Regions from separate parts of the Vibrio sp. SNU_ST1 genome, predicted to be linked through region 2. Evidence: riboswitches for the same ligand, from Rfam matches in the RefSeq annotation. Region 2 holds a riboswitch; the other holds the start of a gene.
What was found. A riboswitch is a leader RNA that binds a small molecule or an ion and turns the genes downstream of it on or off. The one in region 2 is predicted to bind lysine.
Positions count from the first base shown of each region.

Region 1: linked by a shared signal. The riboswitch ahead of lysC (lysine-sensitive aspartokinase 3) and the one ahead of Q5H80_RS09105 (Na+/H+ antiporter NhaC family protein) in region 2 are both predicted to bind lysine.

Region 1 is NZ_CP130748.1:296,624-308,665, reverse strand. Features, by position in the region: gene uvrA (excinuclease ABC subunit UvrA) at 1-805, shown strand, start outside; gene Q5H80_RS01445 (PglL family O-oligosaccharyltransferase) at 902-2,665, shown strand; gene Q5H80_RS01440 (alanine--glyoxylate aminotransferase family protein) at 2,770-3,909, opposite strand; lysine riboswitch at 4,086-4,263, shown strand; gene lysC (lysine-sensitive aspartokinase 3) at 4,372-5,739, shown strand; gene metH (methionine synthase) at 5,848-9,525, opposite strand; gene Q5H80_RS01425 (sodium:proton antiporter) at 9,695-10,975, shown strand; partial or broken gene Q5H80_RS01420 (IS630 family transposase) at 11,195-12,042, shown strand, end outside.
Region 2 is NZ_CP130748.1:2,100,471-2,112,512, reverse strand. Features, by position in the region: gene htpX (protease HtpX) at 134-997, shown strand; gene purB (adenylosuccinate lyase) at 1,261-2,631, opposite strand; gene hflD (high frequency lysogenization protein HflD) at 2,775-3,392, opposite strand; gene mnmA (tRNA 2-thiouridine(34) synthase MnmA) at 3,439-4,575, opposite strand; gene Q5H80_RS09120 (hypothetical protein) at 4,779-5,048, shown strand; gene Q5H80_RS09115 (inosine/guanosine kinase) at 5,151-6,455, shown strand; gene Q5H80_RS09110 (H-NS family nucleoid-associated regulatory protein) at 6,622-7,032, opposite strand; lysine riboswitch at 7,410-7,587, shown strand; gene Q5H80_RS09105 (Na+/H+ antiporter NhaC family protein) at 7,700-9,292, shown strand; His leader region at 9,482-9,617, shown strand; gene hisG (ATP phosphoribosyltransferase) at 9,670-10,566, shown strand; gene hisD (histidinol dehydrogenase) at 10,566-11,885, shown strand; gene hisC (histidinol-phosphate transaminase) at 11,895-12,042, shown strand, end outside.

The DNA of each region.
Region 1 (12,042 bases), 1.4 Mb from region 2:
TAAAGGGTTAGAACATTTTGATAAGGTGATCGACATAGACCAAAGCCCTATTGGCCGAACACCAAGATCAAACCCTGCAACTTATACAGGGATTTTCACCCCTATCCGTGAGTTATTCGCAGGTACTCAGGAATCACGTTCTCGCGGCTACAAGCCAGGTCGATTCAGCTTTAACGTTCGTGGTGGTCGCTGTGAAGCGTGTCAGGGAGACGGTGTCATCAAAGTGGAGATGCACTTCTTACCTGATGTGTATGTACCGTGTGATGTATGTAAAGGTAAACGCTATAACCGTGAAACTCTAGAAGTTCGATACAAGGGTAAAACCATTGACGAAGTTCTAGAGATGACTGTGGAAGATGCTCGAGAATACTTCAACCCGGTGCCTGTTATTGCTCGTAAGCTGCAAACCTTAATGGATGTGGGCCTCTCTTACATTCGCTTAGGGCAAGCAGCGACAACTTTATCTGGTGGTGAAGCCCAGCGTGTTAAATTAGCGCGTGAGCTATCGAAGCGAGACACTGGAAAAACCTTATACATTCTTGATGAACCAACAACAGGTCTTCATTTCCACGATATCCAGCAGTTGTTAACGGTATTACATAGACTGCGCGATCACGGTAATACGGTTGTCGTGATTGAGCATAACTTAGATGTCGTTAAAACGGCTGATTGGATCTTAGATTTAGGCCCAGAAGGAGGCCAAGGTGGTGGTGAGATTGTTGCAGAAGGCACACCTGAAGATGTGGCGTTAGTCGAAGGTTCGCATACGGCTCGCTTCCTTAAGCCTATGTTAAATTTGAAGTAGGTGTAAAATAGCGTCCTGCGAGCAGACAGAAAAATGTTAAAGTAACAGAGCTTTTTTCAGAAGGAACAAGCTCTGTTTTTATAAGGTTAGGGATTTATGGCAACAATACACACTAGCGGTACCCAACTAGAAAATCAGGTAACTAAGCTACCACTCAATAAAGCATTTCTGGTCTCTCTAGCTGTTGTATTCTTATTAGCCATGCATTTTTTCATGCCTAACCCTGGAGGCTCAGGCCTTGCTTTATCTTTTAATCCAACCACTTGGTTAGCCCTTAGCTTTACGTTGGCGATTGGCTTCTACCAACTTGCTACTAACCGAGTACTCAAGTATTCCAAATTAACGATTGGCTTGTTGATAAGCTGCATCATACTCACACTGCCGATTTTATACAGCAACGCCGCTTTTCAAGGTTCGTCAGGGCGCTTACTTGGATTGTGGGCGGGCTTGGCATTATTCATCGTGCTGCAACAATTTAAGTTCAGCAATAAGCACAAGCAGCGCATGTTGTGGTTCATTGTGCTTGCTGTTGTCATACAAGCACTATTTGGCTATGTCCAATATTTCTTCTTAGAACCTGGCAACTTATTTAGCTACAACACTGCTGCAAACCAACCATATGGGATATTCCAACAACCCAATGTAATGGCAAGCTTTCTTGCTACTGGTTTTGTGCTGTCAGCTTATCTTTTAACAAGGCAACCCGCTAAATATAATCACAAAATTAGCGAGTCGTTCTTACTATACCTGACACCAACCTTAACCGTACCTTTGCTGATCATCATCGCATCACGTACAGGATGGTTGGCTGCCGTAATCGGGTTTGTCTGCATTCTGCCTTACCTTTACAAATTCTCGACCAAGAAACGCTTCTACGGATGGTGTGCATCAGTGCTCGTCGGTATCGTCGTCGCTTTTTCGGTTATCAGCCTTAGTGCAACTGATAGCCTCGCAAGTAAGAGAACTAACTTAGAAAGTCCACGAGCTTATACCTTTCCACAAGCGCTCGATATGATGATAGAAAAACCATTTACCGGTTATGGCTACGGAAAATTCGAATCCGAATACACGCTATACACGGCTCGCCAGCATCAACTTAACTCAAATTATCATCCCGGCCTTCCTTCAATGGATCACCCACACAATGAGTTCCTGTTTTGGGGAGTAGAAGGTGGAATTGTACCAATTATCGGTATCTTGATTGCTGCGGTATTGGTGATGTCACGCATAGTTAACTCAGCGAAAGGAACACGTCTAGCACTGCTTGCACTGTTCATACCGATACTCTTACATTCTCAGCTTGAGTATCCTTTTTACCACTCGGCGATTCATTGGATAACCTTTATCATTTTGATTTACTGGGTCGATCAACGAGCTTCTCGTCACTACCAACAGCCGTTTAGTATCGTCAGTAAAACCCTATTTAGAGTATCGAGCTTAGTCGTTCCTATTTTGGTGAGCTTTTATATGCTGAGTGCCTTACACACCAATTATGTACTCACTAAATTTGAAATGTCTAAGCCGAAAAACCCGGACATTCTTAAGCAGGTAACGAACCCCGTCGTATGGAAAGATCGCTATGATTGGGACGTGTACAGTACCTATCTAAATATCGGCCTTTATAAAGCAGATCCTAGCCTGATCCAACCTTATATAGATTGGTCGTTAGAGATCATAAAGAGTAAGCCAAGACCTGCTTTCTACAGCAACTTGATTCTCGCGTATCAAGGATTAGGAGATCACAGCAAGGCAGAACAAATTCGCAGTGAAGCGAGCTTCTTGTTCCCAGGTCGAGACTTTTCAAAGGTTCAGTATAAAAAAGTATTACAAGCAGAAGATAACCTGTCGTCTGCTGAGTGATGTTTAGCTCTCGGAACTAAAGCACCATTTTTGACCTTTCGGTTAGGCACAAAAAAGCGCACGATCTCTCGTGCGCTTTTCTTTTAAACTTCAATTTATTACCGTTATTTTAAAACGTCTTGTAACGCTTTTAAGCACAAAGCGACATTCTCTTTTCGAGCGCCATAACCCATTAAACCAATGCGCCAAGCCTTCCCAGCCAGAGAGCCCAGCCCAGCACCGATTTCAAGATTATACTCTTCTAACAGCTGCGTTCTTATTTTGGCTTCATCAATCCCTTCAGGGAAGTAAAGCGCATTCAATTGAGGTAAGCGACTCTCTTCAGCAACCACAAATTCCAACCCCAAAGCTTCTACGCCAGCTTTAAGTTCTTGGTGCATCGCATAGTGACGAGACCACGCATTATCTAGGCCTTCATTTTTTAACAAAACCAACGACTCATGCAGAGCATATAGGCTGTTCACAGGCGCAGTGTGGTGATAGCTACGCTTACCTTCTCCACTCCAATAACCTAATACCAAGCTCTGATCCAAAAACCAGCTTTGTACGGGAATTTGACGTGCTTTCATTTTATCAACAGCTCGTTGAGAGAACGTCACTGGAGATAAACCAGGTACACAAGACAGACACTTCTGACTGCCAGAGTAAGCCGCATCAAGCTGCCATTCATCAACTAACAATGGCACACCACCTAATGATGTCACCGCATCCACAATCGACAACGCATCAAACTGACGAGCTACCGCTGAAATCGCTTGAGCATCCGATAACGCTCCAGTAGACGTCTCGGCATGCACAAATGCGACAGCAACTGCATCAGGGTTTTCAGCCAATGCCTTTTCTACCTTTTCAACAGAAACGGATTTGCCCCACTCGTCATCGACAAGGATCGCTTCTCCACCACAACGCACAACATTTTCTCGCATACGCTCACCAAAAACGCCATTGCGACAAACAATCACCTTCTCACCGGGCTCAATCAAGTTAACAAAACAGGTTTCCATACCTGCACTGCCTGGTGCAGAAACGGCAATCGTAAATTCGTTTTCCGTCTGAAAAGCGTATTTGAGAAGCTGTTTAAGCTCATCCATCATCGCAATAAATAGCGGATCTAGGTGACCAATGGTTGGACGGCTTAAGGCCTGTAAAACTTGAGGTGAAATGTCTGAAGGCCCCGGTCCCATTAACGTTCGGTGTGGCGGATAAAAGCTATCAATAGCAGTAGTGAGTGTTAAATTAGACATGTACATCCCTTACGTTAATGTTGTGAACAATCCACCCTAAAGCAAATTGATTACCTCAGCAATTAGCCATAAGTATTGAGGTCAAACCAGTGTCACATAATTGTTAAAATTATTTTTCAATTATCTCAAGTTACGAATTGACATTGTTACCGCAAACACGTTCAATGAAATGGCTATCTAGCAGAAGAGGAGCACTGCCCAGGCAGGTGTTTTGTGGAACCGCATTTCCAATACAAAACATTTATGGGGAGCAGTGCCGAGATAATAAAAGGATGCAGGACCTTTATTATCGGTTGAGCGGGCTGAATCCCGTCAACTGTCACCATTTCTATATGGTGAAGAGCTTCTGAGGTTACTATTCTAATAATTCCTCTCTTTTTGCTCTAAAACTCTCTTCGAACAACATCGGACGTTGGATTACCCAACCGTAATTTTATTTTAGGAAATCGTGGGAGATATATCGTGAGTGCATCTAATGTAGCTGGTTCTTTTAATGTCGCTAAGTTTGGTGGAACAAGTGTTGCCAACTTTGAAGCAATGAGCCGTTGTGCTTCCATTATTGAAAATAACTCGAATACGAAACTAGTCGTGAGCAGCGCGTGCTCAGGCGTTACTAACCTACTTGTTGAACTCGCGAATGGGGTTCAAGATAAAACTCGTCGCCAAGAACTAGTCACACAGTTAACCGACATTCATAATACGATTCTAGCTCAGTTAGCCGATCCGAACTGTATCGAGAAGGAGGTTCATAGCATTCTCGATGATATTGCGAGTGCAGCCGAAGCAGCATCATTCCAAATCAGCACAAAGCTGACCGATCACCTTGTCGCATGTGGCGAGTTGATGTCGACACACATCTTGGCTCAAATCATCCGTGAACGTGGCACACCTGCCGTTCGTTTTGATATCAGAGAAGTGATGCGCACTAATGATGACTTCGGTAAAGCAGAGCCACAGCTAGAAGATATTGCCGCTCTAGCGCAACAGAAACTGATTCCACTGTGCCAACAGCAAGTTGTCGTTACCCAAGGTTTTATCGGTGCTGATAACGAAGGTAACACCACGACTTTAGGCCGTGGTGGCAGTGATTATTCTGCAGCACTGATTGCCGAATCAGTACAAGCTATTGGTTTAGAAATATGGACTGATGTTCCGGGCATTTACACCACAGATCCTCGCATCGCATCGAAAGCATCTCCTATCCCAGAGATCAGTTTCAGCGAAGCATCAGAAATGGCAAACTTTGGCGCGAAAATCTTACACCCTTCGACTCTAGTACCTGCACTACGCCACCAAATCCCTGTCTTTGTCGGCTCTTCTAAAGCACCAGAGCTCGGTGGGACTTGGATTCGCCAGCAAGTAGAGAGCTCACCTCTATTCAGAGCGCTTGCTCTACGTTGCAACCAAACCATGGTTACGCTTCGTAGCGCGAATATGTTCCATGCTTATGGCTTTTTGGCGAAGGTATTCGAGATCCTTGCTAAACATAAGATCTCTGTCGACCTTATCACCACCTCAGAGATCAGTGTCTCACTGACCCTCGATCAAACAGATACATCTGGTGGTGCTCCTCAGTTACCTGAAGCCGCTCGCCTTGAGCTTGAAGAGTTGTGTTCCGTAGATATTGAGCACGACCTATGCCTTGTTGCTCTTATTGGCAATAACATGAGTGAAAGCAAAGGCTATGCTAAGCAGGTGTTCGGTACTCTAGAAGATTTCAACCTACGTATGATTTGTTACGGAGCAAGCCCACATAACCTATGCTTCTTGCTAGATGAACCTGTGTCTAAGTTAGCGATTCAAAAACTGCATCAAGAACTGTTTGAATAAAAAATGGTTTCTCGATTAATTTAAAACTACCAAACGCAGATACAAAAAGGGTTGCTCTTAAGCAACCCTTTTTTATTTTTACGAATCAAAACCCGTCATAGATTCAAACTAGTTAATGTTCGGACCTAACCACTTCTCAGCTTCTAACATATCCCAACCTTTACGGTCAGCATAGCTATCCACTTGATCCTGTTGAATTTGTGCAATCGCAAAGTATCGGGCGTCAGGATGTGAAAAATACATACCAGACACTGAAGCACCTGGCCACATTGCGTAACTCGTGGTTAGCGACATGTCGATTGCTTTTTCAACGTCCATCAACTCCCACAACGTGCCTTTCTCAGTATGCTCTGGGCAAGCAGGGTAACCCGGAGCAGGACGAATACCTTGGTATTTCTCTCGAATCAAATCGTCGTTAGACAAGTCCTCATCTGGCGAGTAACCCCAAATATCCTTTCTCACTTCTTTATGCAGATACTCCGCGAACGCTTCAGCCAATCGGTCAGCAACCGCTTGAATCATGATGGCATTGTAATCATCGCCATTGGCTTTGTATTCATCAGCCAATTCACGTTCACCAATCCCCCCCGTTACGGCAAAACCGCCAATCCAGTCCGCTTTCCCGCTTTCTTTTGGAGCGATGTAATCAGACAAACAGTAGTTGAATCCTTTGGGCTTTTCGGTTTGCTGACGAAGGTTGTGTAGAACCTTTAGAACTTCAGTACGAGATTCATCGGTATATACCTCAATATCATCACCAACACTGTTCGCAGGGAACATGGCACACATACCACGCGCTTCGAGCAACTTATCTTTCTCTACGCGGTCCAGTAAATCATTGGCATCTTTGAATAAACGTTTTGCTTCTTCACCCACTTCTTCATGTTCAAGGATTGCAGGGTACTTTCCGACTAGCGACCATGTCATAAAGAATGGCGTCCAGTCTATGTACTGGCGTAAAGTCGCGACATCAAAATCATTGAATATGTGTACTCCCGGCTTAGCGGGTGCCGGCGGCGTATAAGCTCTCCAATCAATCGCCACTTTATTAGCACGAGCGCGTTCAAGCGTAACAGGCTTAGTACGTGGTTTCTTACGATTGTGCTGATCTCGCACACGGTCGTAATCAATATCCAACGTCTCAACAAAGGCAGGCTTCAACTCTTTAGATAGCAATGAGGTACATACACCCACCGCACGTGAAGCATTGTTTACGTAGACCACAGGTTCAGAGTAGTTCTGTTCAATCTTAACGGCTGTATGCGCTTTAGATGTCGTAGCTCCACCAATAAGAAGAGGCAGTTTAAAGCCTTGTCTCTCCATCTCTTTAGCCACATGAACCATCTCATCCAGTGAAGGAGTGATCAAACCCGAAAGGCCAATGATATCGACGTTCTCTTCCTTAGCGACCTTAAGGATTTTTTCACATGAAACCATCACTCCTAAATCGATAATGTCGTAGTTATTACACTGCAAGACAACGCCCACAATGTTTTTACCAATATCGTGAACATCGCCTTTTACGGTCGCAAGTAATATTTTTCCGTTAGTCGCACCAACATCTTTGGTTGCATTAATAAATGGTTCTAGATGGGCTACCGCTTGCTTCATAACACGGGCAGATTTCACCACTTGAGGAAGGAACATCTTACCTTCACCAAAGAGGTCACCAACCACATTCATGCCATCCATTAATGGGCCTTCAATCACCTCGATAGGACGAGAAGCATTAACACGAGCTTCTTCGGTATCTTCAACAATAAAGTCGGTAATACCTTTCACTAAGGAATGCTCTAAGCGTTTTTCGACTGGCCAGGTACGCCACTCTAAAGCTGATTTATCTTCAACTTTTCCAACTGCACGCTCTAGATACTCAGTCGCGATATCTAGCAAGCGCTCAGTTGAATCATCTCGGCGGTTTAGAACCACGTCTTCAACGGCTTCACGTAAATCCTCAGGGACATTATCGTAAATCTCTAATTGCCCAGCATTTACGATGCCCATATCCATACCGTTTTTAAAACAGTGGTATAGAAATACTGCGTGGATTGCCTCACGAACGTAGTTATTACCTCGGAATGAGAACGAAACATTCGATACACCACCAGAGATCATCGCATGCGGAAGATCGCGTTTGATGTCCCCTACCGCTTCAATGAAGTCGACCGCATAGTTATTATGCTCATCAATACCCGTCGCAACCGCGAAAATGTTCGGGTCAAAAATAATATCTTCTGGCGGGAAACCAACTTCATCAACCAGAATATTGTAGGCATTAGTACAAATCTCAACCTTACGCTCTCGAGTATCAGCTTGACCAACTTCATCGAACGCCATCACGATAACGGCTGCACCATATCGGCGAACCAGTTTCGCTTGTTCGACAAACTTTTCTTTCCCTTCCTTCAATGAGATAGAGTTAACGATGCCTTTACCCTGAATACATTTCAAGCCCGCTTCAATCACTTCCCATTTTGAAGAGTCGACCATCACTGGGACTTTCGAGATCTCAGGTTCAGACGCACATAGGTTAAGGAATTTAACCATACACGCCTCAGCGTCTAGCATCCCTTCATCCATGTTGATATCGATAATTTGAGCGCCGTTCTCAACTTGCTCTCGAGCCACACTCAAAGCTTCATCGTATAGCTCTTCTTTGATAAGGCGCTTAAAGCGAGCAGAGCCCGTAACGTTAGTACGCTCACCCACGTTAACAAACAGAGATTCCTTGGAAATCGTCAATGGCTCTAAACCAGAGAGACGACATGAAACTGGTAAATCTGGTAGTTGGCGCGGTTTTACACCTTCAACCGCTTCTGCCATTTGGCGTATATGTTCTGGCGTTGTACCACAACAGCCACCAATTAAGTTCAAGAAGCCACTTTCAGCCCATTCCTTAACGTGTTCAGCCATATCTTCTGGAGACAAGTCATATTCACCGAATGCATTAGGTAAACCTGCATTAGGGTGAGCGGAAACATTGCATTCTGAAATACGAGACATTTCACCAACGTATTCACGCAGTTCGTCAGGACCTAATGCACAGTTCAATCCAAATGAGATAGGTTTTACATGACGAAGGGCATTATAGAATGCTTCTGTTGTTTGTCCGGAAAGCGTTCGACCAGATGCATCGGTGATAGTACCGGAGATCATAACCGGTAAAATGATACCTACTTCTTCAAAGACAGATTCAACCGCAAAAGCACACGCTTTCGCGTTTAACGTATCGAAGATAGTTTCAATAAGAATTAAGTCTGAACCGCCCTTGATAAGCGCACGAGTCGATTCAGAGTAAGCCTCAACAAGTTCATCAAAGCTAACATTACGATAGCCCGGATCATTAACATCTGGGGAGAGAGAACAAGTTCGGTTAGTTGGACCTAACACACCCGCCACGAAACGGGGTTTATCAGGAGTCTTCACTGTCCATTCGTCTGCCGCTTCACGAGCCAACTTAGCAGCAGCATAGTTAATTTCTTCGCTAAGACTTTCCATATCATAGTCGGCCATAGCGATGGTTGTAGCGTTAAAGGTATTGGTCTCGAGGATATCAGCACCGGCTTCCAAATACTCCATATGGATATCTTTGATAAGCTTAGGCTGCGTAAGTACCAAAAGGTCATTGTTACCCTTTAAGTCACTATGCCAATCAGCAAATCGCTCACCGCGATAGTCTCGCTCTTCCAATTTATAATCCTGAATCATGGTACCCATGCCACCATCAATCAGTAAAATTCGTTGCTTCAACAGAGCGTCAATCTTTTGCCTTACATTACTTCCCACGATACAACCTCATTCCTTTAATTATCTCTCCATCCTACCACACATTTAAAAGGAGTCTAGACGTCTAAAACATGAAGTAAATGACCAAGTCATGACAAAAAAATGTTTGCTATTTGAGCATGAGAGAACGAGAATTAATATTCATATTTTGTTACATATTGAGTTCCCAATGTCGGTCTATTACACCTTATGCTTCCTGTCCGCTGCTGCCATGCTTATTGCTTTCGTTAATACCAAAATTGGTAAAATGCAGACAACCATCGCCATCACAGCTGGCTCAATGATGCTATCTCTATTGATTATCATTGCGGGACAAAACAATTGGTTCCAATTGGCTGACATCGCCTCAGAAACCGTTGCCAGTATCAACTTTGAAGACTTCCTCCTGAAAGGAATACTGGGATTCTTACTCTTTGCAGGTGGTTTGGGGATTAAGTTACCTAATCTAAAAGATCAGAAATGGGAAATAACGGTACTCGCTCTTGGTGCTACACTATTTTCGACATTCTTTATTGGCTTTGTACTTTATGGGTTCTGTCAATTTATCGGCATTCAATTTGACTTAATTTATTGCTTACTGTTTGGTTCTCTAATATCTCCAACCGATCCAATAGCTGTATTAGCAATAGTGAAGAAGCTCGATGCTCCCAGACGAATCTCTACTCAAATCGAGGGAGAATCTCTATTCAACGATGGTTTTGGCCTAGTCATCTTCGTTACCCTATTTACCATTGCGTTCGGCACTGAAGCACCGACTGTGGGTAGCGTGACCATGTTATTCGTCCAAGAGGCTATTGGCGGTATCGTCTACGGATTTGTTCTAGGTTTGATATTCCACTATCTAATCAGCAACACCGATGACCACTCGATGGAGTTGCTATTAACCATCGGTATTCCTACAGCTGGTTATGCTTTTGCAGAGGTTCTGCATGTATCTGGACCATTGGCAATGGTGGTATCTGGTATCATGATAGGCAACTGGACACGCTTCATCGGATTTTCTAAGGAAAGTGAGGATCACCTAGACCATTTCTGGGAATTAATAGATGAGTTCTTAAATGGCGTACTATTCTTATTGATTGGTATGTCTATGCTGCTATTCAAGTTCCACCAAGAAGATTGGATTTTAATGGCGTTCGCAGTCCCTCTAGTATTGGGGGCACGCTACCTAAGTGTTTTCTTGTCTTATATTGGATTTAAACGCTTTAGAACTTACAACCCGTGGTCGACTAAGATTCTAACTTGGGGTGGTTTACGCGGAGGCTTAGCTCTAGCTATGGCACTTTCAATCCCTTCAGGTATCTGGGTGATTGAAGACAAGGCAATAGATGTTAAAGAGATAATCCTCGTTATGACCTATGCTGTTGTTGTGTTCTCAATCTTAGTTCAAGGATCAACAATCACTCCTATGATAGAAAAAGCGAAACAAGCTGAGAAAGAGCTAGATTAACATCTAAATAGATCAACCAAGGCCGCCGACTATAGGTGGCCTTTTTTATACCTAATGAAAGTCAGATCCACCGATTTCCTTACTAGAACGCTAGCTGAAGGAACATAGAGCTTATCTCGGGTAGTTGATGCACTGTTATAGGAGTATTCAAAAGCCTTATACCAATTAAAGTAAAGATATGATCTAATTGAGGCCGTCGAACTCTTGCAGAAAATCGCTATGGATAGCCTTAATAATACAGATTTTAAAAAGCTAGCAAGCCAACAAAAAACCATTCAAATGAAAGTTCGCTTGCTAGCACTTGCCCACTTCAAAGAAGGTCACTCGCGCACTCAAATTGCCAAATACCTTAAAGTCAGTCGAACTAGTGTAAACAAATGGGTCCAAGCATTTCTTGAAGAAGGATTGGAAGGGCTTCAAGAGAAACCTCGCACAGGCAGACCTGCATACCTCAATGCAGAACAACGAAAACAACTCAGTGCATTCATTAAGAAAGAAGCAGAGTCCCCTTCAGACGGGCGCCTTGTCGGGAGCGATATACATGACTACATCGTGAAAAACTTTGATAAATACTACCACCCTAATTCTATCTATTATCTCCTCGACCACATGGGCTTCTCTTGGATAACTTCTCGCTCCAAACACCCTAAACAATCACAGCAAGTCCAAGACGATTTTAAAAAAATTCAAAATAGAAACGATCCTTAAGATCCCCGGCCATATTGGGCTAGAGAGTGTTGATGTCTGGTTTCAAGACGAAGCTAGGTTTGGTCAGCAGAACACAACGACACGTCTTTGGGCGACTCGTGGAACGAGGCCTCGCGTGGTAAAACAACAGCAATTTGAATACGCTTATTTGTTTGGTTCGGCATGCCCTGAAAGAGGAATTGGTGAAGCCATAGTGGTTCCTTGGGTTAACAAGGACATAATGACAAATCACTTAGAGCAGATATCTAAGGCTACTGAAAAAGGACGCTATGCTGTCGTTATAATGGTGGTGCAGGCTGGCATACCGATGATATTGCGAGAGAGTTTAATAACGTCAGTACTATTAAGCTTCCTCCCTA
Region 2 (12,042 bases):
TGCTTAACCTTGTTTTCTTAATCTAAGACTATATGTATAAGTAAGGATAAGTCTTCAAGGTTGGAATAAATTGCTGTCTGCCTTGTCTATAATAATAAGTTTTATAAAAACAGCTTTCATGCGGAGATAAGTAATGAAGCGAGTAATGTTGTTCCTTGCAACCAACCTAGCGGTTGTATTGGTACTAAGTGTTGTTCTTAATATTGTATACGCAGTTACAGGTATGCAACCTGGTAGCCTATCAGGCCTATTGGTGATGGCTGCAGTATTTGGTTTTGGCGGCTCATTCATTTCGTTGATGATGTCAAAGAAAATGGCGCTACGATCGGTAGGCGGCATGGTCATTGAAAGTCCACGTAACGAAACAGAACATTGGTTGATGGAGACGGTAAGCCGTCAGTCTCAACAAGTTGGCATTGGTATGCCAACAGTGGCAATTTACGACTCGCCAGACATCAACGCATTTGCGACGGGCGCTAAGCGTAATGATTCATTAGTAGCAGTCTCTACGGGTCTGCTACACAACATGACGCGTGATGAAGCTGAAGCGGTATTAGCGCATGAAGTTAGCCATATCGCGAACGGTGATATGGTGACCATGACGCTGATGCAAGGTGTAGTGAACACATTCGTTATCTTCCTATCTCGTTTCATCGCCAACATTGTTGCGTCGAATGACAATGAAGAAGAGGGTGGTAGCAACATGATGGTGTACTTCGGTGTATCTATGGTGCTGGAACTGGTATTTGGTTTCCTAGCGAGCTTCATTACGATGTGGTACAGCCGTCATCGTGAGTTCCATGCCGATGCAGGTGCTGCGCACTTGGTAGGTAAAGAGAAGATGATTGCAGCGCTAGAGCGTCTTAAGGTGAGCCATGAGCCACAACTAGAAGGTTCTATGATGGCGTTTGGTATCAACGGTAAGAAGTCTCTAACTGAGCTTCTAATGAGCCACCCGCCGCTAGATAAGCGTATTGCTTCTCTACGTAACATGTAATATCTAACACAAGCTACTGTCGTTAAGCGGCAATATGTATTCTAAAGGCTTCCTTCGGGAGGCCTTTTTTGATCTTAGCGTTTAAGAATGTTTGTCTAATGTGGTTTGCAGTATTTGAATGGGGGAGGTGAGTAGGATAAGTCAGATTTGATTCATTGTTGTTGCTTTACCTAGGGCGCTACTGTTCGAGACATTTGTTCTACGCAACAAAAAGGCTTCCACATGGGAAGCCTTAGTTTATTTTTTGATTCGAACTTTGAATCTTACAGCTTGTCAGTAAGCTCGATTGCTTGACCGATGTAGTTCGCTGGAGTCATCTCTTTCAGGCGAACTTTCTCGTCTGCAGGGATTTCAAGGCCGTCGATGAATGCACGCATGCCTTCGCCATCTACACGTTTACCACGAGTTAGCTCTTTTAGCTTCTCGTATGGCTTCTCGATGCCGTAACGACGCATTACTGTTTGTACGGGTTCAGCTAGTACTTCCCAGTTTTTGTCTAGCTCAGCAAGTAGCGCATCACGGTTAACTTCTAGCTTGCTAATACCTTTCAGAGTCGAAGTGTATGCAATGATAGCGTAGCCAACACCAACACCTAGGTTACGAAGAACCGTAGAGTCAGTAAGGTCACGCTGCCAGCGAGAAACTGGAAGTTTTTGTGCAAGGTGGCTGAATACTGCGTTTGCTAGACCAAGGTTGCCTTCAGAGTTTTCGAAGTCAATTGGGTTAACTTTATGCGGCATTGTAGAAGAACCGATTTCGCCAGCAATAGTCTTCTGCTTGAAGTGACCAAGAGCGATGTAGCCCCAAACGTCACGGTCGAAGTCTAGAAGGATAGTGTTGAAACGAGCAACAGCATCGAATAGCTCAGCGATGTAATCGTGAGGTTCGATTTGAGTTGTGTACGGGTTCCAAGTTACGCCAAGAGATTCAGTGATGAACTCTTCGCTGAACTGGTGCCATTCAACTTCTGGGTATGCAGAAAGGTGTGCGTTGTAGTTACCTACAGCACCGTTGATTTTCGCTAGGATCTCAACGTTTTCGATTTGCTTGTATTGACGTTCCATACGGTACGCAACGTTAGCCATCTCTTTACCCATAGTAGAAGGAGAAGCAGGCTGACCGTGTGTACGAGACAGTAATGGAATGTCACGGTACTCGTTCGCAAGTGCTTTGATAGCATCAATTACGTTACGGATTTCTGGAAGAATCACTGTGTCACGAGCTTCTTTAAGCATAAGCGCGTGAGATGTGTTGTTGATGTCTTCAGACGTACATGCAAAGTGAATAAATTCGTTTACAGCGTGAAGTTCAGGAACGCCAGCAACTTTCTCTTTCAAGAAGTACTCAACTGCTTTAACGTCGTGGTTAGTCGTGCGCTCGATCTCTTTGATACGCAGAGCATCTTCTTCACTGAAGTTAGCAGCTAGTTCATCAAGAAACTGGTTAGCTTCTGTACTGAACGCTGGTACTTCTTTGATTGCATCTGTAGCTGCAAGCTTTTGTAACCAACGAACTTCAACGATAGAGCGGTACTTTAGTAGGCCAAACTCACTAAAGATGCTGCGTAATGCAACAGTCTTGCTTCCGTAACGGCCGTCTACTGGTGAAACAGCAGTCAATGCTGACAGTTCCATGATGTTCTCCTGAATTGAGTTTTCTAAATTTTGAGAGGTTTATACCAGTAACAATCTCAATTGTCACGCACATTGCGCAATCGTTTGCGTGAGGGTTGTGTTGGTACAAAAAACAAGCTCGCGACGATGCGCGAGCTAATAAATCACATGCGAGCTAGTAGGATTTGAGCCTGCTCGATCATCTTCTTTCGACCGAATATAAGGTGGCGACGTTTACCGCCAACTTGACGCCATAACACAGCGCTTCGAATTCCTGATAGCAGCAGAGCGCGAACCTTATGCTGGCTCGACGTCTGTTGAAGTACAGCTGGCGTACCAGAAACCTGAATACGCGGGCCGATAGGGCTTACAATATCAAGGTAGATACTGGCTAGGTTGCTGACCATTTGCTCGTCAAACAGATCAAAGTGTTCAGTTTGACGTTCTGCAGTTTGAATACGATCGCCAAGCTGAGACATAGAGTCGTTACGAGAAGATAGCTTACGCTCAAGTGCCATCAAGCTGATGATGTAGCGCGTAATATCGCTACCAGCTGGAGTACTATCGATACCTTTTACTAAGCACTCAAGACCAAGCTTTAGGTTCGCTTCACGTCCAAAGACACCCACGGTGTTCGCTGGATTGGTGTTTAAAATGGCACTGAGTGAAGCTTCGAAGGCATCTTTATCACAATGGCCGTCTTTCGCTACTTGTTGAACCAAAGCCACAGCTTGGCAAATTCCAGCGAAAGCAATAGTACGGTCATAAAGTGTATTAGCCACGTAGTAACTCCTAGTTGTCTTCTATTGTTTGTCGTTCGTTTATTGGTTAGATGCGCTTTTCAATGATACCACCACCAAGACATACCTCGTCTAGGTAGAACACTGCTGATTGACCTGGGGTCACCGCAATTTGTGGTTCGTCAAAAATAACCTTAATGTTCTCATCATCAATTGGAATGATTGTACAAGGAATATCGGTCTGACGGTAACGTGTTTTTACCGTGCACGTCATAACTTCAGTAATTGGTGTGCGATTAACCCAATGAAGTTGAGAAGCGATCAAACCTTCTGATTTTAAAAGAGGGTGGTCTTTACCTTGCACCGCGATCAGAACGTTACGTTTAAGATCTTTTTCACCAACAAACCATGGTTCTTCATTACCGCCGCCACCTTTGGTGCCACCGATATGCAGGCCTTTACGTTGGCCTAGCGTGTGGTACATCAAGCCTTGGTGTTGCCCAATAACTTGGCCTTCTGGTGTTTCGATGTTTCCCGGTTGAGCGGGTAGGTATTTGCCTAAAAACTCAGTGAACTTGCGCTCACCAATAAAGCAGATGCCTGTTGAATCTTTCTTTTTCGCAGTGATCAAGTCTTGCTCTTCAGCAATACGTCGTACTTCTGGCTTCTCTAATTCACCCACAGGGAATAGGCTGCGTGCCACTTGATCTGAGCTTAGCGTATAAAGGAAATAGCTTTGGTCTTTATTGCCATCTAGGCCGCGTAGCATTTCTGGCTTCGCACCAGCGTCTAGCTCTTCTTGAGTTGGGAAAGTACGACGAACGTAATGACCCATAGCAATGTAGTCCGCGTCTAATACTTCATCCGCAAACTCTAAGAATGCTTTGAATTTAATTTCTTTGTTACAAAGGATATCTGGGTTCGGTGTACGACCCGCTTTGTATTCTTCCAGAAAGTACTCGAATACATTATCCCAGTACTCTGCTGCAAAGTTGATAGTGTGAAGGTGGATACCTAACTTGTCACATACCGCTTGAGCATCAGCAAGGTCTTCAGCTGCCGTGCAGTATTCTTCGTTATCGTCTTCTTCCCAGTTTTTCATGAAAAGGCCTTCTACCTGATAGCCTTGTTGCTGAAGAAGATACGCCGATACTGACGAATCTACACCGCCGGACATACCGACAATTACTTTCTTTTCGCTGTTTCCAGAGCTGATATCTGACATGTCTAAACACCGTTACTATTACTTGGTCGCAGATTCTAACAGAAAGAGAAACACCGTGACAGATCCGAGACCGGAATCACAGTTTCATTTGCACAAATAATGCGCTGACTTCGTTAGAGAATCGCATGAACGCGAGGAGACTCGCTAGGATGTCAGATCTATATGTGGCATAGTCGCTCAAAATCCAAGAGCTGAGATAAAAAATGTCTGAACAAAATGAGTTTATGCAAGAAGAACAGTTGATCGAGATTATCGAGAACCAACTTGAAGATGGACAACCAGTAAAAGTGAAAGAGACGCTAATGCGTTTAATGATGACAGGTACGCCTCGTGAAGAGGCAATTGCAGCGATGGCATGTGCACTGGCAGTTGAAGTATTTGATGTAATGAAAAACGGCGCAGAGTTTAATCAAAAACGTTACGCCGAGCATTTGGGGATGCTGCCTGATCTAAGCTTTATGGAAGGCGAATAAAAAAATAGCCTGGCAAACGTTTGCTATAGTTTGAAAGATTGCCGCGTTAAATATAGCGCGGTAGAATCCGCCACCTATTTCCCCTTGACTTAGACTAGCCCTATGAAATTCCCTGGACAACGTAAATCAAAGCACTATTTTCCTGTTCACGCTCGTGACCCTTTAGTAAGCCAAGCTCAAACGAGCAAAAGAATGTCACGTACCCATATTATCGGTATTGACCAAACCTTGGTGGATATTGAAGCAAAGGTTAGTTCTGAGCTAATCGAAAAATACGGCTTAAGTAAGGGACATTCACTGGTTATCGGTGATGAAGCTGCTGAATCCTTGTATCAAGAATTAAAAGAACAGTGCCTGATTACTAATGAATACGCAGGTGGCACAATTGGTAATACATTACACAACTACTCAGTATTGGCGGATGACCGTTCAACACTATTGGGTGTAATGAGCCAAGATATTAAAATTGGTAGCTACGGTTACCGCTATTTATGTAATACATCAAGCAGAATGGATCTGAACCATTTACAAGGGGTAGATGGCGCAATTGGTCGCTGCTTTGCATTAATTACAGAAGATGGTGAACGTACTTTCGCAATTAGCGAAGGACAAATGAATCAATTAAAACCAGAAAGCATTCCTGAGAAAATTTTCAAAAGTGCTTCTGCTTTAGTATTAACGGCGTATTTAGTTCGTTGTAAACCAGGTGACCCTATGCCTGAAGCAACAATGAAAGCTATTGAGTACGCGAAGAAATACGATGTACCTGTTGTTTTAACGCTTGGTACTAAATTCGTTATTCAAGATGATCCCGAGTTTTGGAAAGATTTCCTTGAACAACATGTAACCGTTGTTGCAATGAACGAAGACGAAGCTGAAGCATTAACTGGTGAAAGCGATCCTCTAGCTGCTTCAGACAAAGCACTCGATTGGGTAGACTTAGTTCTATGTACAGCAGGCCCTGTGGGCTTGTTTATGGCGGGTTACACTGAAGATGCAGTGAAGCGTGAAACATCATTACCGTTGTTACCAGGCTCGATTGCTGAATTTAACCGTTATGAATTTAGCCGTCCCGCACATAAAAATTTATGTGAAAATCCAACGAAAATCTATTCGCATATCGCACCTTACATGGGCGGTCCAGAAAAGATTAAGAATACTAATGGTGCCGGTGATGCTGCGTTGTCAGCTCTATTACATGATATGGCCGCTAATAAGTACCATAAAGAAAATGTGCCTAACTCAAGTAAGCATCAGCATTCATTCTTGACGTATTCTTCTTTCTCACAAGTTTGTAAATATTCAAACCGCGCAAGTTATGAAGTATTAGTTCAGCATTCGCCACGATTATCTCGAGGCCTTCCTGAAAGAGAAGATAGTCTAGAAGAAGCGTACTGGGAAAGATAAGGCATTTTTTGATTTATAATTCTAATAGTGAAATATAAAAAAGGCTCCGAAAGGAGCCTTTTTTGTTTCTGAATATATTGAAGCCGTAAATAATACTTTAGTCGACTTAAATATTAATTCTATTGCTTAGTGGGTTATTGATTATTCACTTAGCAAACTCGATGCCTTAAAGAGCAAACTCTTCTAGAGATTTACCAGCATCTAGTTGTTCTTGGATAGCTGAAGGCGTACGACCTTGACCTGTCCAAGTTTTCTCGTCGCCATTCGCGTCTACGTATTTGTATTTCGCAGGGCGAGGAGCACGTTTAGATTTTGTTGTTTTAGATTTTGCTTCACCAGAAAGTGCAGCAATAAGATCGGCAACATCGATTCCGTCTTTTGCAATTTGTTCTGCGATAGCAGAAAGCTTAGCTTCTTGCTCTGCTTTTGCTGCGCGTTCTTCAGCTTCAGACTCTTGACGTTCTTGTACAACAATAGTCAGCTTGTCTAGCGCTTCTTCAAGTTGCTCAAGAGTTAATTCACGTGAGAACGCACGAAGGCTACGGATATTTAATAGAGTTTTTGTTAATTCAGACATGATATTTCCCATCAAGGTAAACTAAATAATCCTCCTAATAATAAACAGAGCCTAAGAATAAAACAAATAGTATTTCTTCTATTAGTTATTTAAATAAAAAAATGAGACGAGTGCTTTAAGATGAAAAGGTAGACCTCTAATGAACTTATAATAACTATTAAGAATATCTTAAAAAAAACAGGTGATATCTGATATGTGTTAAGTGGAGTAATCCGTAAAAGTTGACTATTCTTCTATTGATTACTTCATTAACAAAAAGCTATTTTTCTCGGAATGATATGTTGCATTGTTGCTCTTGATGGGTACAATTGCGGCTACCTGATGCGGTGCTTTGGTTAATCCGTTGTTAAACTCTGGTTTACACGGTTAATAATGTTACCGCACGTAGAGGTGCAATTATAAAGAGTAGTTTTCGTTGGGGTGATGCCAATGAACGGAAATGAAAGGTGTAATTGCCGAAGTAAATTGTATATCTAAGCAATTTGCTGGGGTTGTGCTCAATAGGTACAACACTGCCATAGTCTTAATTTTAAACTATGGAGCGCTACTGTAGGGTTGGGTGAAGTGTTCACTTCCCTTTCGCTTAGTTCAACATGAGCTTGATAAGCCGTATCAAGTTTATCTGCAGTAGATCTCTAGCCAAATAAAAAACTGGTTTTTGAAGATCATGAATTTAATAGATTTTGCAACATCGCCTTTATCGCTGCTTCCTCCCTTGGTTGCCTTGACTCTTGCTATTGTTACCCGCCGTGTATTAGTTTCCTTGGGTGTCGGTATCGTAATGGGTGCGATTCTACTTGCTGACTACTCAGTAGGTAACGCAGCTAGCTACGTCTTTACTAAAGTATCTGGTGTTTTCATCGAAGATGGTGGTATTAACACTTGGAACATGAGCATCGTTGCTTTCCTTATTATCCTTGGAATGACAACGGCATTATTAACACTATCTGGCGGTACTCGCGCATTCGCTGAGTGGGCACAGTCTCGTGTTAAGAGCAAACGTGGTTCAAAACTACTTGCTGCATTTTTAGGTGTATTCATCTTTGTTGATGATTACTTCAACAGCTTAGCGGTAGGTGCGATTTCTCGCCCTGTAACTGACCGCTTCTACGTATCTCGCGCTAAGCTAGCTTATATCCTAGATTCAACTGCTGCTCCTATGTGTGTGATCATGCCGGCTTCTAGCTGGGGTGCTTACATCATCACTATCATTGGTGGCATCTTAGTGACACACGGTGTGACAGAGTATTCTGCACTGGGTGCTTACGTTCGTCTTATTCCAATGAACTTCTACGCTGTGTTTGCACTATTAATGGTGTTTGCTGTTGCGTGGTTTGGTTTAGATGTTGGCAAAATGCGAGAGCATGAGATCGAAGCCTCTCAAGGACGTGGCTTTGAAGGCGACAACGATCAAAAGCAAGCTCACGATCTAAATGAAGAGCTAGATATTCAAGAGAGCGAAAACGGTTCTGTTTCTGATCTCGTTATGCCAATCGTAGCGTTAATCGTAGCGACGGTTGCAGCAATGCTTTACACCGGTGGCCAAGCGCTTACTGCTGATGGTCAAGCATTCAACTTACTTGGTGCATTTGAAAATACAGATGTAGGTAAGTCTCTGGTTTACGGTGGTGTTATTGGTTTACTCGTCGCGCTAGCAACGGTATTCAAACAGAAACTGCCTATGGTTGATATCGCAAGAACAATGTGGATTGGTGCAAGCTCAATGTTTGGTGCTATCCTTATCCTTGTATTTGCATGGACGATCGGTTCTGTTATCGGCGACATGAAAACAGGTTCGTACCTATCCTCTCTAGCAACAGGTAACATCGATTACCACTGGCTACCGGTTATCTTGTTCCTTCTTGCTGGCCTAATGGCGTTCTCGACAGGTACATCTTGGGGTACGTTCGGTATCATGCTACCGATTGCTGGTGACATGGCTGCAGCCTCTGACATCGCGCTAATTCTTCCTATGCTAAGTGCGGTTCTTGCGGGTTCTGTATTTGGTGACCACTGTTCTCCAATCTCAGATACAACGATTCTGTCTTCTACAGGTGCGCGTTGTAATCACATTGACCACGTATCGACTCAGCTCCCTTATGCGCTGTCTGTGGCGTTCGTATCGTGTATTGGTTTCATCACCCTAGGAATGACATCATCAACTGGTATTGCATTTGGCGCAGCGTCTCTAACGTTTGTTGCGGTATGTTTTGCATTGGCTTATTTCTCTCGTTGCAAGATAGCAACATGTAAAAGCTAATCATCATTTGATTGAATAATGAGAAGGGAGGCGTTTGCCTCCCTTTTTTTGTGTTCGTTAATTTAATTTTAAATTTCGTGAAAAAAGTTCGAATAAATGGTTGAAAAAGGGTGTCAGCTTAGTTAGTGTGGAGACAAGACAGCAAACAACCTAAGAGCTGATAAGTATGCGTAAATTAGTAATGAACATTCATCACCATCATCACCCTATCTAGTCTTTCGGGGAGATTTACGTATACCCGGGAGCTAGAATTCTCCCGGAGGTTAAGTCAAAGAATTTAGATTTAAACCCTCGGGACGACAAAGTCTTCCGAGGGTTTTTTAGTTTTAGCACTTTAAATAATCAATAAATTCAAATATTTGCACAGGGATATAGCAATGCAGAGACAACGCCTAAGAATCGCAATTCAAAAGAAAGGTCGCTTAAGTAAAGAGTGCCAAGATCTACTTAAAAAATGTGGTGTGAAATTTAACATCATGGGTGAGCGCTTAGTTGTTCATTCACTAAATATGCCAATCGACTTGTTACTCGTTCGTGATGACGACATCCCAGGCCTTATCATGGATGGTGTGGTTGACCTTGGCTTTATCGGTGAGAATGAACTAGAAGAAGTTCGCCTAGACCGTGTCGCTCTAAAAGAACCATCAGATTTTCGCACACTTCGTCGCTTAGATTTTGGTGGTTGCCGTCTTTCTATCGCGATTAACAAAGATGAAGAATACAACGGCCCACAAGATCTAGCGGGTAAACGTATCGCGACAACCTACCCACAACTACTTAAAGCCTACATGGATGAGCAGGGTGTTGAATTCAGCGCTTGTATGCTAACTGGCTCCGTTGAAGTCGCTCCTCGTGCCGGCCTTGCAGACGCTATCGCTGATTTAGTTTCTACAGGCGCAACGCTAGAAGCAAACGGCCTAAAAGAAGCAGAAGCTATCTTCCAATCTAAAGCAACACTGATTCAACGTGTTGGTGATTTCGATGCAGACAAAACCGCGCTGATTGAAAAGCTACTGACTCGTATGCAGGGTGTTCAACAAGCGAAAGAGTCGAAGTACATCATGCTTCACGCACCAACGTCTCAGCTAGAGCAAATCAAAGCACTACTGCCTGGTGCTGAAGATCCAACGGTTCTCCCTTTATCAACAGACAAAGACAAAGTTGCCGTTCACCTAGTAAGTACAGAGAACTTGTTCTGGGAAACAATGGAACAGCTGAAAGAGTTGGGTGCAAGCTCGATTCTAGTATTACCAATCGAAAAAATGATGGGGTAGTGACGATGAGAACCGTTGTTTGGCAATCTTTAAGTGAATCACAGCAAGACTCGGTATTAGAGCGTCCAGCTATTACTGAAGGTGCAAACATCACTGCGACTGTTTCTGATGTTATTGCAAAAGTACGAAATGAAGGCGATGCCGCACTTAAGGAACTGACTGAAAAGTTCGATGGTGTGACTCCAGAATCTATCCGAGTTAGTTCGGGTGAGATCGAAGAGGCGTGTGCTCGTCTAACACCAGAGATGAAGCAAGCGTTGGAGCAAGCTTACAGCAACATTGCTAAGTTTCACGAAGCTCAAAAGCCACAGCCAATTAAGGTTGAAACACAACCTGGTGTTGTGTGTGAGCAGGTGACGCGCGCTATTAATACTGTTGGACTTTATATTCCGGGTGGCAGCGCGCCACTTCCATCAACGGTTCTTATGTTAGGTGTACCCGCTCAAATTGCGGGTTGCCGTAAGGTTGTGCTTTGTTCACCTCCGCCAATCGCGGATGAAATCTTGTATGTCGCTAATCTTTGTAAAATCGATGAGGTTTACAATGTTGGTGGTGGTCAAGCAGTGGCTGCCATGGCTTACGGTACAGAGAGTGTTGCTAAGGTCGATAAGATCTTCGGCCCAGGTAACGCTTACGTAACGGAAGCTAAACGCCAAGTAAGTAACGACTTCCGCGGCGCAGCGATTGATATGCCTGCTGGCCCGTCTGAAGTGTTAGTGATTGCAGACGAAACTGCGGATGCTGACTTCATTGCTGCTGATCTCCTGAGCCAAGCTGAACACGGGCCAGACTCACAGGTTGTATTAGTAACACCATCACCAGTTATTGCCGACCAAGTAACCGATGCGGTTCAGAAGCAACTGAGAGAGCTGTCTCGTGCGAACATCGCTCAGCAAGCATTGGCTTCAAGTCTAATCATCATTGCAGAATCGATCACTCAAGCGATTGCGATTTCGAATTTCTATGGTCCTGAGCACTTGATTGTTCAGACCAAGAGTCCACGTGAATTGCTGCCGTTGCTAGATAATGCAGGTTCAATTTTCCTTGGTGACTGGTCTCCAGAATCTGCAGGTGACTACGCATCTGGTACAAACCACGTATTACCGACTTATGGTTATACCAAAACCTATTCAAGTTTAGGTTTGGCTGATTTCTCTAAGCGTATGACGGTACAAGAGCTAACGGCTGATGGTTTGAAAGGTCTAGCACCAACGGTAGTCACAATGGCGGAAGCCGAAGGTTTGGATGCGCACAAACGTGCTGTGACTATCCGAGTTGAAAAATTAAATCGATTTGAACAGTTAAATAAAGCGAAATAAGGGTAGGGCATGGAAAAGTTAGCAAGAAAACAAGTTCAGGCTCTGACACCTTACTTGTCTGCAAGACGCATTGGTGGCAGCGGAGATGTATGGTTGAACGCCAACGAATCTCCGTTTGATAACGAGTACAACCTGAACTTGTCTCGTCTTAACCGCT